One region of the Rhizobium sp. NLR10b genome, then DNA from elsewhere that is predicted to be linked to it. Evidence: predicted binding sites of a transcription regulator. Region 1 holds the regulator's gene; the other holds the start of a gene.
What was found. The regulator PhoB, encoded in region 1, activates phosphate uptake and scavenging genes when phosphate is short. The targets are predictions, from matches to a motif close to TGTCATNNANCTGTCAT.
Positions count from the first base shown of each region.

Region 1 (5,778 bases):
CCTGAAAGGGGACGACATGATCATCGCCGGCGAAATCGAACTGGCCGAGGGCGGCTGCAGCTTCTGCCATGGCTTTACTCCTAGTTTCGGGAGCGGCGGCCAAAGTGTCCGGCGCTCGCGCAGTCGGGCCGCAAGCTTATGACTCGCAACATCCGATTATGGTTCAGATCGCGCCCAGGCACCAAGCAAGAATCGATTTCTGCGCATGAAGACGGTTTTCCGCTTCATCGAAGACCACGGATTGCGGGCCGTCGATCACCTCGTCCGTCACTTCCTCACCGCGATGCGCGGGCAGGCAATGCATGAACAATGCATCGCTGCCGGCCTTGGCCATCAAGGCCGCATTGACCTGATAAGGCTGGAAGACGTTGTGACCCCGGGCCCGATGTTCCTGATTCATGGAGACCCAGGTATCGGTCACCACGCAATCGACGCCTTCGACCGCACGGTCGGCATCATGGCAGAGCATGATTTCGGCGCCCTCATTGCGGGCCCAGTTCAGATAGTGATCCTTGGGCTCCGAACCAAGGGGGACGGCCATGTTCATGCGGTAGCCGAAGCGCGCCGCCCCTTCGACCAGCGAATGCAGCACATTGTTGCCGTCGCCGGTCCAGGCGATGGTCTTGCCCTTGATCGGGCCGCGATGCTCCTCGAAGGTCATGATATCGGCCATGATCTGGCAGGGATGGGTATCGTCCGTCAGCGCGTTGATGACAGGCACGGTCGCATGTTCGGCAAGCTCCAGCAGGCGCGAGTGTTCGGTGGTGCGGATCATGATCGCATCGACATAACGCGACAGCACCTTGGCGGTGTCGCCGATCGTCTCGGCGCGGCCGAGCTGCATTTCGGTGCCGGAGAGGAACAGCGTTTCGCCGCCGAGCTGGCGCATGCCCACGTCGAAAGAGACGCGGGTGCGCGTCGACGGCTTCTCGAAGATCATCGCCAGCATCTTGCCGGCGAGCGGCTTGTCGCCCTTGCCGGCCTTGAAGGCCTGCTTGCGGGCGAGCGCGTCGTTCATGATGGTTCTGAGGTCGGCCGATGTGACGGCCGAAAGATCGAGGAAATGTTTAGGAGCCATGTTCTTACCTGTCGTGCGCCCGAAGGCGGCGATCCCTTCAAGCCGTCTTCTTGATCTTGGCGGCGCGGATGCTCTCGGCGGCGCGCTCGAGGCGCACAAGCCCTTCGCGGGCTTCCTCGGCAGTGACCACCAGCGGCGGAAGAAGGCGGATGACGTTGTCGCCGGCCGGCACGCCGAGCAGATGCGCGGCCCGGATCGCCTGCAGCAATTCGGCCGAGGGAACCGCAGCCTTGACGCCGAGAAGAAGCCCTTCGCCTCGGATATCCTCGATCACATCGGGATAACGATCCTTGAGCGAGGCCAGTCCCTGGCGGAAGACGAGCGCGACGTCGCGCACATGCTCAAGGAAGCCATCGGCGAGGATGACGTCGAGCACGGCGCTGCCGACCGCCATGGCCAGCGGATTGCCGCCATAGGTCGAACCATGCGTGCCGGCCTTCATGCCGGAAGCGGCCTCGGCGGTTGCAAGGCAGGCGCCGAGCGGGAAACCGCCGCCGATGCCCTTGGCGACGGCCATGATATCAGGCGTGATGCCGGACCATTCATGGGCAAACAGCTTGCCGGTACGGCCGACGCCCGTCTGCACCTCGTCGAGGATCAGCAGCAGGCCATTTTCGTCGCAGATCCGGCGCAGCGCCTTCATGAATTCGCTGGTGGCGGCACGCACGCCGCCCTCGCCCTGCACCGGCTCGATCAGGATTGCGGCCGTCGCATCGGTAATGGCGGCACGCACGGCATCGATGTCGCCGAACGGCACCTGATCGAAACCCGGCGCCTTGGGGCCGAAACCTTCGAGATATTTCTCCTGGCCGCCGGCGGCGATCGTCGCCAGCGTGCGGCCGTGGAAAGCGCCTTCGAAGGTGATGATATGGAACCTCTCGGGATGGCCCTTGGAAAACTGATAGCGGCGCGCCGTCTTGATGGCGCATTCGAGCGCCTCGGCGCCCGAATTGGTGAAGAACACCTTGTCGGCGAAGGTGGCGTCGGTCAGGCGTTTGGCCAGGCGCTCCTGGCCGGGAATTTCATAGATATTGGAGAGGTGCCAGACCTTGTCGGCCTGCTCCTTCAGCGCCGCGACCACATGCGGGTTGCCGTGGCCGACGGAGGTGACGGCGACCCCGGCGCCGAAATCGAGATAACGCTCGCCGCTCTCGGCGATCAGCCATACGCCCTCGCCTCGCTCGAACCGCAGCGGGGCACGAGAATAGGTGTCGTAAAGCGGCGCGGCTTCAGCCATCGCGGGTCTCCCGTTCAATGTTGTCATGCGCGGATTCCGGCTAACAAAACCAGGTCCGAAAAATCAAAAATGCCGCCTTTCGGCGGCGAGCGGTACTATTTCCTTTTCGCGCTGCAATGTCAACAAAACTGCGGCCTTAGCGTATGCCGCAAGCTTGTACAGGGGCACTTTCGGCCTTCAACAGGCATTATTGCAGAAATGACACGCAGAGGCAGCAAGTTGGGGAAAAACTTGAAATTCGATTCATCCGGATTCCCGCGACTCTTGTCACGGAGTCAGCCTCACACTAGGTTAAAGTTCAATTACTAGACTGCATGCGGCGGAACTAGTCACCAAAATTGATCAAGCGTTTCTTGTTTCGGAGGCTTCCGGGACAACGGTGAGGGATTCTGCCATCACCAACGCAAAAGGTGGAGACAGGGCATGAACTGGACAGACGAGCGGGTCGAGAAACTCAAGAAGCTTTGGGCCGAAGGACTGAGCGCCAGCCAGATTGCTGCGCAGCTTGGCGGGGTCAGCCGAAACGCCGTTATCGGCAAGGTGCACAGGCTCAGCCTTCCCGGCCGCGCCAAGGCCGGCGGCACGGCCACCGCGGCGCGCACGCCGAAGCGCCAGACATCCGCGCCGCGCGCGCCGAACTACGCCTCCCGGATCGCCACCCGCACCGTGACCCGCCAGCAGGGCGCAACCCTGCTGAAGGAAGAGATCGAGATCGATACAGTCGAGGAAATGGAATATGTGCCGAAGGGCAACGTGGTGGTGCCGATTTCCCGCCGCCTCGGCCTGACGGAGCTCACCGAACGCACCTGCAAGTGGCCGGTCGGCGATCCGCTCAAGGAAGATTTCCATTTCTGCGGCTGCGAATCCCCGGACAATTCGCCCTATTGCAGCTATCATCAGAAGCTTGCCTATCAGCCGATCAACGAACGCCGCCGGGCGGCGGCGCGGGTCAGCTGAGCGGACCGGTATAGCCAGACATAAAAAACGGGCCGCCGTTTCTTATTCGAGTGGGAAGTGACCTTTGCGTTTAGCAACCCCCACACTCCGTCATGCCAGGGCTTGACGGAGGAGAGGTGGCGCCGGGACAAGTCGGCTTTGCAGGCGCGATGGAAAGGTGGTGCCGAGACGCATAAGCCTCGCCGGCGCAACGACGCTGGCTCCGCAGCGGCGACGATGGACGACAAGGCGGGCCTCACAAGCCGTACTGCCGTGCGTTTGGCGGGAACGCCAACCCCACACTCCCTCAGCCTTCAGGCCTCCATCGAATAACCGGCGCCGCGGACGGTGCGGATGACGTCCTGCATGTTGGAGAAATTCAGCGCCTTGCGCAGGCGGCCGACATGGACGTCGACGGTGCGTTCGTCGACATAGATGTCGTGGCCCCAGACGCCGTCCAGCAGCTGCGAACGGGAAAAGACCCGGCCCGGCGACGACATCAGGAATTCCAGCAGCCGGAATTCGGTCGGGCCGAGGCGGACTTCGCGGCTCTTGCGGTGGACACGATGGGTTTCGCGGTCGAGCTCGATATCGCCGCATTTCAGCACCGAGGACAGCACCTCGGGACGGGCCCGACGCAGCATCGCCTTGACGCGGGCGACGAGCTCGGGGGTCGAGAAGGGCTTGACGACGTAATCGTCGGCGCCGGTGGACAGTCCGCGCACACGCTCGCTCTCCTCGCCGCGCGCCGTCAGCATGATGATCGGCAGCCGCTCGGTTTCCGGCCGCATGCGCAGGCGCCGGCAGAGTTCGATGCCGGAGACGCCGGGCAGCATCCAGTCGAGGATGAGAAGGTCGGGCGTGCGCTCCTGAAGCCTGATCTCGGCCTCGTCGCCGCGCAGGATGGTATCGACCTCAAAGCCTTCCGCCTCAAGATTATAGCGAAGAAGCACGCTCAGCGCTTCCTCGTCTTCAACAACTGCGACTCTCGGGATCATGCGTGTCCGTCTCCTCGCGCACAAGCGTTAAACCGGGACGATTTAAGCAGGCGTCCTGCGCAAATACAGAAATTGGCTGCGACCTCTTTGCGCGCCCCGAACGGGCGCGCACGCAAGTGACTGGTCCGGGCGGCTGGCCCGGGCGGCTCGTTCGGAACAATTATTCCGTCGCGGCGCCGACGGTGTTGGCACTGTCATCCTTCGGACGATCGCCTTCCGGCTGGGCGCCCGTCGCCATGTAGTAAATCGTCTCGGCGATGTTGGTGGCATGGTCGCCGATGCGCTCGATGTTCTTGGCGCAAAAGAGCAGATGCGTGCAGCTCGTGATGTTGCGCGGATCTTCCATCATGTAGGTCAAGAGCTCGCGGAACAGCGAGGTGTACATCGCGTCGATCTCGTTGTCGCGTTCGCGGATGGCGGTCGCCTTGTCGGCGGCGCGTGTCGTATAGACGTCGAGCACTTCCTTGAGCTGGACGAGCGCCAGCTCGGAGAGGTGCTCGAGGCCGCGGGCGAGCTTGCGCGGCACGCCTGTGCTCTGCACGGCGATGACGCGCTTGGCGGTGTTCTTGCCGAGGTCGCCGACGCGTTCGAGATCGGCGGCGATGCGGATCGAACCCATGATCTCGCGCAGGTCCGAGGCCATCGGCTGACGGCGGGCGATGGTGACGATCGCCTTGTCGCCAATCTCGCGTTCGGTGTGATCGAGGATCACATCGTCGGAAATGACCTTTTGCGCCAGCGCCGTATCGCCGTTGACCAGCGCCCGGACGGATTCCGCGACCATCTGTTCGGCCAGGCCGCCCATTTCGGAAATCCGCCTGGAGAGGAACTTCAGATCATCATCATAGGCGGAATAAATATGTGTCGATGCCATGGGGCTTTGTCCTCGAATAACGGAAAGCTTCGTGTCGCCGGGATCAGCCGAAGCGACCCATGATGTAATCCTGGGTGCGTGGATCGTCGGGGTTGGTGAACATCTTGTCGGTGTCGTTCTCCTCGACGAGGTTGCCGAGGTGGAACATGGCGGTGCGCTGCGAAACACGCGCGGCCTGCTGCATGGAGTGGGTGACGATGACGATCGTGTAGTTCTCGCGCAACTCGTGGATCAGCTCCTCGACCTTGGCGGTGGCAATCGGATCAAGGGCCGAGCAGGGTTCGTCCATCAGGATGACCTCCGGGCTGACGGCGACGGCGCGGGCAATGCACAGGCGCTGCTGCTGACCGCCGGAGAGGCCGGTGCCGGATTCGTGCACGCGGTCCTTGACCTCGTTCCACAGGCCGGCGCGCTGCAGGCTGCTCTCGACGATCTGGTCGAGATCGGCCTTCGACTTGGCGAGACCGTGGATGCGCGGGCCGTAGGAGACGTTTTCGTAGATCGACTTCGGGAACGGGTTCGGCTTCTGGAAAACCATGCCGACGCGGGCGCGAAGTTCGACCACGTCGATATCCGGATCATAGATGTCGTCGCTGTCGAGCGTGATCTTGCCGGTGACGCGGCAGCCTTCGATCGTGTCGTTCATGCGGTTGAG
Region 1 is NZ_JABDWV010000003.1:264,409-270,186, reverse strand. Features, by position in the region: gene HJB91_RS06220 (Hsp33 family molecular chaperone) at 1-70, opposite strand, end outside; gene argF (ornithine carbamoyltransferase) at 164-1,078, opposite strand; gene HJB91_RS06210 (aspartate aminotransferase family protein) at 1,116-2,315, opposite strand; gene HJB91_RS06205 (GcrA family cell cycle regulator) at 2,739-3,272, shown strand; gene phoB (phosphate regulon transcriptional regulator PhoB) at 3,566-4,249, opposite strand; gene phoU (phosphate signaling complex protein PhoU) at 4,410-5,123, opposite strand; gene pstB (phosphate ABC transporter ATP-binding protein PstB) at 5,167-5,778, opposite strand, start outside.

Region 2 (5,778 bases), on a different contig from region 1:
CGGCGAACGCATGGACAGGCTTTCCTGGTGGGATTGGCAACACGACCGGTTGCGCCTGGCCTTGCAGGATTTCCGCAACCTTAGCGCGGAAGATTTTCTGGCCCGCTACGAATGCTAGACGCCACCGCCGAGACACGGAGATTTGTGACACCTCTTACACAAATATGACATTGGAGGTTCATGAAGCGGGACTAATGCGATGCTGACCAAGGCCTGGAGTGCAAGGGAAGAGCATGATGTTCGAGCTGAAGGATGTCACCCGCCGTTTCGGAAACAAGCTCGCCGTCGATGCCGTGACGCTCACCGTTGCCCAGGGCCAGATGGTTGGCATCATCGGCCGCTCCGGCGCCGGCAAGTCGACGCTGCTGCGCATGATCAATCGGCTGCAGGAACCGAGCTCCGGCTCCATTCATTTCGCCGGCGTCGAGGTCTCCGGGCTTCGCGGTCAGGCATTGCGCAACTGGCAGCGCGACTGTGCGATGATCTTTCAGCAGTTCAACCTGGTGCCGCGCCTCGATGTTCTCACAAATGTCATGCTCGGCCGCCTCAATCACCGCTCGACGCTTCTGAGCCTTCTCAACATCTTCACCCGGGAAGAACGCGTTCATGCGATCGCCGCACTGGAGCGCCTCGGCATCGAGCAGACGGCGCTGCAGCCGGCCGGCACGCTTTCCGGCGGCCAGCAGCAGCGCGTGGCGATCGCCCGGGCGCTGATGCAGAACCCGAGGATGGTACTCGCCGACGAGCCTATCGCCTCGCTCGACCCGCTGAACGCCAAGATCGTCATGGATGCGCTGCGCGACATCAACGAGCGCGAGGGCATCACCGTCATCACAAATCTGCATACGCTCGACACTGCCCGCAACTATTGTGAGCGCATCGTCGGCATGGCCGGCGGCCGCGTCGTCTTTGACGGCAAGCCCTCGGAGCTGACGGCCGAAGCCGTGAAGGCAATCTACGGAACGGACAAGGATGGCGCCGGCATCGACGAAACCATGACGTCGACATCCATCAATATCGCTGCCGAGCGGGCAGACAATCCATCCGCCGGCGCCCAACCGCTGGCATTGGCCGGTCTCTGAGCGGGACGGCCGCGATCGAACGCCCGCGTCAAGGGCACATTCTTCGTAATGGGAAGGCCGGAACACCGGTCGATAGGAGAGAACGCATGTTGAAGAAAGCACTCTTTGCGGCAACGGCGCTGTTCGCGCTCGCCGGCGCCGCCAATGCCGCAGACCTCAAGGAATTCCGCATCGGCATCCTTGGCGGCGAAAACGAAACCGATCGCCTGCGCAATTATGCCTGCCTTGCGGACCATCTGAAGCAGGAGTTCGGCTTCGAGAAGGTCTCGCTCTTCCCGGCCGCCGATTATGACGGCGTTATCCAGGGTCTGCTCGGCGGCACGCTCGACTTCGCCGAACTCGGCGCTTCCGGCTACGCCTCCGTCTACCTCAAGGATTCGAAGGCCGTTACGCCGATCCTGACGACGCAGCAGAAAGATGGTTCGACGGGTTATTACTCGATCGGCCTTGCACTGAAGTCCTCCGGTATCAAGACCATCAAGGACGCCAAAGGCAAGAAGCTCGGCTACGCCGATCCGGACTCCACCTCCGGTTACCTCGTTCCGCTGACGCAGATCCCGAAGGACACCGGCATGCCGAATGACAAGTTCTTTGCCTCGACCCAGTTCAACGGCGGGCATGAAAACAACCTGCTTGCCGCCTATGACGGCAAGGTCGACGTCGCAGTCGATGACTCGTCGGGCATCGGCGATTTCAAGGACGGCTACACCTCCGGCACCTTCCGCAAGGAAGTCGACAAGGGCGCCGTGGACCCGAACAAGCTCGTTGAAGTCTGGCGTTCGCCGCTGATCCCGAACGGCCCGCTCGTCGTGCGCAACGCTCTCGGCCAAGAGTGGCAGACGAAGCTCGCAGCCTTCTTCACGGCCCTGCCGGAAAAGGATCACAAGTGCTTCTCGGCTGTCGAAGGCGGCGACTACAAGGGCTATGCCCCGGTCAAGCACGACTTCTACAATGCTGTCGTCGAGGTTCGCAAGGCGGCCATCGGCGGCTGATCGCCTTTTCAATGCGGGGCGGCCGGCAACGGCCGCCCTTTGTTTGTTACCGCGGGGAGCGTCCATGACCATTGCCGATACACAGCCGCACGTGCAGAGCACGCAGGAGATCGCCACCGCCTGGGATCGGATGGTCGCGAAGCGCCGCTTTTATACCGTCCTTGGCTTGGTCATCCTCGTTGTGGCATTCGTCAGCTCCGTCCGGTTCGCCGATGAGAGCAATGCCGGCCATTTCTTCGAGCGTCTGCCGCATCTTTTCGACTTCCTGAGCTGGCTCATTCCCAAGGATTGGAACGATGTCTGGCGCGCGCTGTTCGACATAGCCAGCGTCAACGACAGAGGCGGCGAGGAATTCAACTTCGACAAGGGCCGCGTCTACGTCTGGGGTGCCTTCTACATTCCGGAATATTTCGAGCTGATGATCGTCACGATCAACGTAGCGCTCATCTCGACCATCATCGCCTTCATCTTTGCGGTTCCCTTGAGCTTCTTTGCCGCGCGCAATCTCACGAATTCATGGCCGCTGCGCATCGTCACCAAGCGGCTGATGGAGTTCCTGCGCGCTTTCCCCGAGATTGTCATTGCCGGCCTGTTTTCGGCGATCCTGTCGATCGGGCCGGTCGCCGCCATCATAGCCATCACCCTGCACACGATCGGCGCGCTCGGCAAACTCTTCTACGAAGTCGCCGAAAACATCGACATGAAGCCGCATGAGGGGATGAAGGCCGTCGGCGCCAACTGGTGGGAGCGCGTGCGCTTCGCCGCCCTGCCACAGGTGCTGCCGAATTTCACCTCCTATGCGCTCTTACGCCTGGAGATCAACGTGCGCGCCTCGACCATCATCGGGGCCGTCGGCGGCGGCGGCATCGGCGAGGAGCTGAAGCTTTCGATCTCGCGCGGCTTCGGCGCCAAGACGATGGCGCTCGTTCTGCTGCTCTTCGTGACGATCGTCGCCGTCGACCAGTTCTCCGCATGGCTGCGTCGCCGTCTCGTCGGCGAGCACGCTTTCCTTCTGCAACATTGAGGCCGCCATGACGGTGATTGACGCAAACCGCATGCATGAGATCGACGCGCGCTATCCGGAATATTTCCACCGATCGTTCCGCCAGCGTTTCGGCGGGCTGATGATCCTCATTGCGACGCTGCTCTACGGGCTCTATGCCGTCTGGTTCTTCGACCTGCCCAAGCTCTTCGCCGAGGCCCATTGGGAACGCGTCGGCATCTATCTCAGCCAATGGGTGAGCTACGATGTCCAGCCGGACCTCCGCATCCAGGACGACGGCTCGATCGAGGTGCGTTATCCCCGCTTCTCACCGCTCGGCGATCATCCGCACCCGGACTGGGTGTTCAACAATCCCGACGGCAGCATCACCGTTTCCATCAGCGGCATCAGCCGCAGCGTCACCGTCTCAAAGAGCGAAACGATCGTGACCGCGCACGGCGTCAGCGTCCCCGTCGACGTATCGAGCGGCGCGCCTGAGGTGGTCGGGCCGGTGCCGAGCTGGATGACTGTTTATGACGACAACGTGCTTGCGGATCTCGGCTTTGCCGGCGACGTCAGCATTTCCGTCGATCGCGTGAAGGTCCGCAAACGCTTCCTCGGCTGGGCGAATTTCATCTTCGACACGCAATCCTCCTTCTTCGACAAACCGGTCGGCGAAGTCATCGGCCTCGTTGTTTCCGGCCCGCGCATCAAGCCCGACCAAACCAACCTATCGCTCGCCTTCGAGGATATCTGGAACAACAGCGAATGGCAGCATGGCGACGTCTGGACCAAGCTTTTCCAGACGATCGTCATGGCCTTTCTCGGAACGCTGCTCGGCGCGCTTGCCGCCTTCCCCCTCGCCTTCCTGGCAGCGCGCAACATCACGCCGAACCGCCTCCTGAACCAGATCCTGAAACGCTTCTTCGATTTCCTGCGCTCGGTCGACATGCTGATCTGGGCGCTGTTCCTGACGCGCGCCTTCGGCCCCGGGCCGCTCGCCGGCAGCGGCGCGATCTTCCTCACCGAGACCGGCACGCTCGGCAAGCTTTATTCCGAGGGGCTCGAGAATATCGACAACAAGCCGCGGGAAGGCATCAAATCAACCGGCGCCCAAACGGTGCTCGTCCATCGTTACGGCATCATGCCGCAGATCGTTCCGGTTATCGTCAGCCAGACGCTCTACCAGTGGGAATCGAACGTGCGCGGCGCGACCATCATCGGCGCTGTCGGCGCGGGCGGCATCGGCCTCAAACTCTGGGAGGCGATGCGCACCAACGCCAACTGGGAAAACGTCGCCTATATGGTCATTCTGATCTTGATCGTCGTCTTCCTGTTTGACGCCGCCTCGAACGTCCTGCGCCACCGGCTGATGGGCACGAAGACGCACTGACCGTTCGACGAGGGGCGACGGCGACGCTGCCGCCATCATCATTCTGTCACGGAAATCTTTTAGCCGGGAGCCTGCTTGCGGTTCGCCGCCAAATCACTGCACATTGCGCTCCCCGTTTCGACGATCCCCAGGATAAAAGCCTTGCGCTACGCTCTCTATTTCTCGCCGCCGAAGGATGATCCCCTGACCGGCGCGGCTTCGCTCTGGCTCGGCCGCGATGCTTTCACCGGCAAAACCTATCCTGCACCCGAACATGAGACACTCAGTGCGGCAGAGCAGTTCGAGCTGACCGCCGACCCACGCCGCTACGGCTTTCACGCGACGATCAAGGCGCCGTTTTCGCTTGCCGCTTCCGTCACCGAACGGGATCTCATCACCTTTGCCGAGGATTTCGCGGCGCGCACCCCGGCCTTCAAGATTCCTGAACTCGTGCTCGGCCAGCTTGGCCGTTTTTTTGCACTGGTTCCCGGTTCTCTTTACCAACCTCTTCAGGATTTCGCCGGAAAGGTGGTAAAATCCTTCGAACCGTTCCGCGCTACGCTTTCCGAGACTGATATCGCGCGACGCAACCCGGAGAAGCTCAGCGACAGCCAGCGCGCCAATCTGCAACGCTGGGGCTATCCTTACGTCATGGAGGATTTCGGGTTCCACATGACTCTGAGCGGCCAGGTGCCGGAGACACGCGCGGAGGTGATGAAAACGGTCCTGGCGGAGCGTTTTGCCGGTTTTACCGGCCGGCCGCTTTCGATTTCCGGCCTCGCCGTCTTCATCGAGGAGACGCGCGGCGCCCCGTTCAAAGTTCATTCCTGGCTGCCGCTTTCCGGCGCCAAAAGCTGAAAGACCTGACGATATGAGCAAAGAGACCGTCTTTTCCAACGCCCGCATCGTTCTCGAGGAGGACGTCCTTTCAGGATCGATCCTCATCCGCGACGGCAAGATCGTCGATATCTCCGAAGGCAATTCGGTAGCCGGCGAAGATTTCGAGGGCGACTACGTCATTCCCGGCCTTGTCGAGCTGCATACCGACCATCTCGAAGGCCATTATCAGCCACGTCCGGGCATCCGCTGGCACAAGACGGCTGCCGTCCAGGCGCATGACGCCCAGATCGTCACATCGGGCATCACCACGGTCTTCGACTGCCTGCGCATGGGCGCGGACGAGGACGGCGGCTTCGAACATGGCGAGATGCGCGAGATGGCCGACGCCATCCAATCGGCGGAGAAGGAAGGCAGGCTGCGCGCGGAGCACCTCCTGCACCTGCGCTGCGAGGTCTCGGCCGACAACGTGCTCGAACATTTCGCCGATTTCGAAAAGGATCCGCATGTGCG
Region 2 is NZ_JABDWV010000018.1:60,207-65,984, forward strand. Features, by position in the region: gene HJB91_RS25895 (DapH/DapD/GlmU-related protein) at 1-118, shown strand, start outside; gene phnC (phosphonate ABC transporter ATP-binding protein) at 237-1,082, shown strand; gene phnD (phosphonate ABC transporter substrate-binding protein) at 1,169-2,074, shown strand; gene phnE (phosphonate ABC transporter, permease protein PhnE) at 2,139-3,098, shown strand; gene phnE (phosphonate ABC transporter, permease protein PhnE) at 3,106-4,449, shown strand; gene HJB91_RS25920 (DUF1045 domain-containing protein) at 4,591-5,286, shown strand; gene HJB91_RS25925 (alpha-D-ribose 1-methylphosphonate 5-triphosphate diphosphatase) at 5,300-5,778, shown strand, end outside.
Region 2: the regulator PhoB is predicted to act here: its motif matches at 4,483-4,499, upstream of HJB91_RS25920 (DUF1045 domain-containing protein).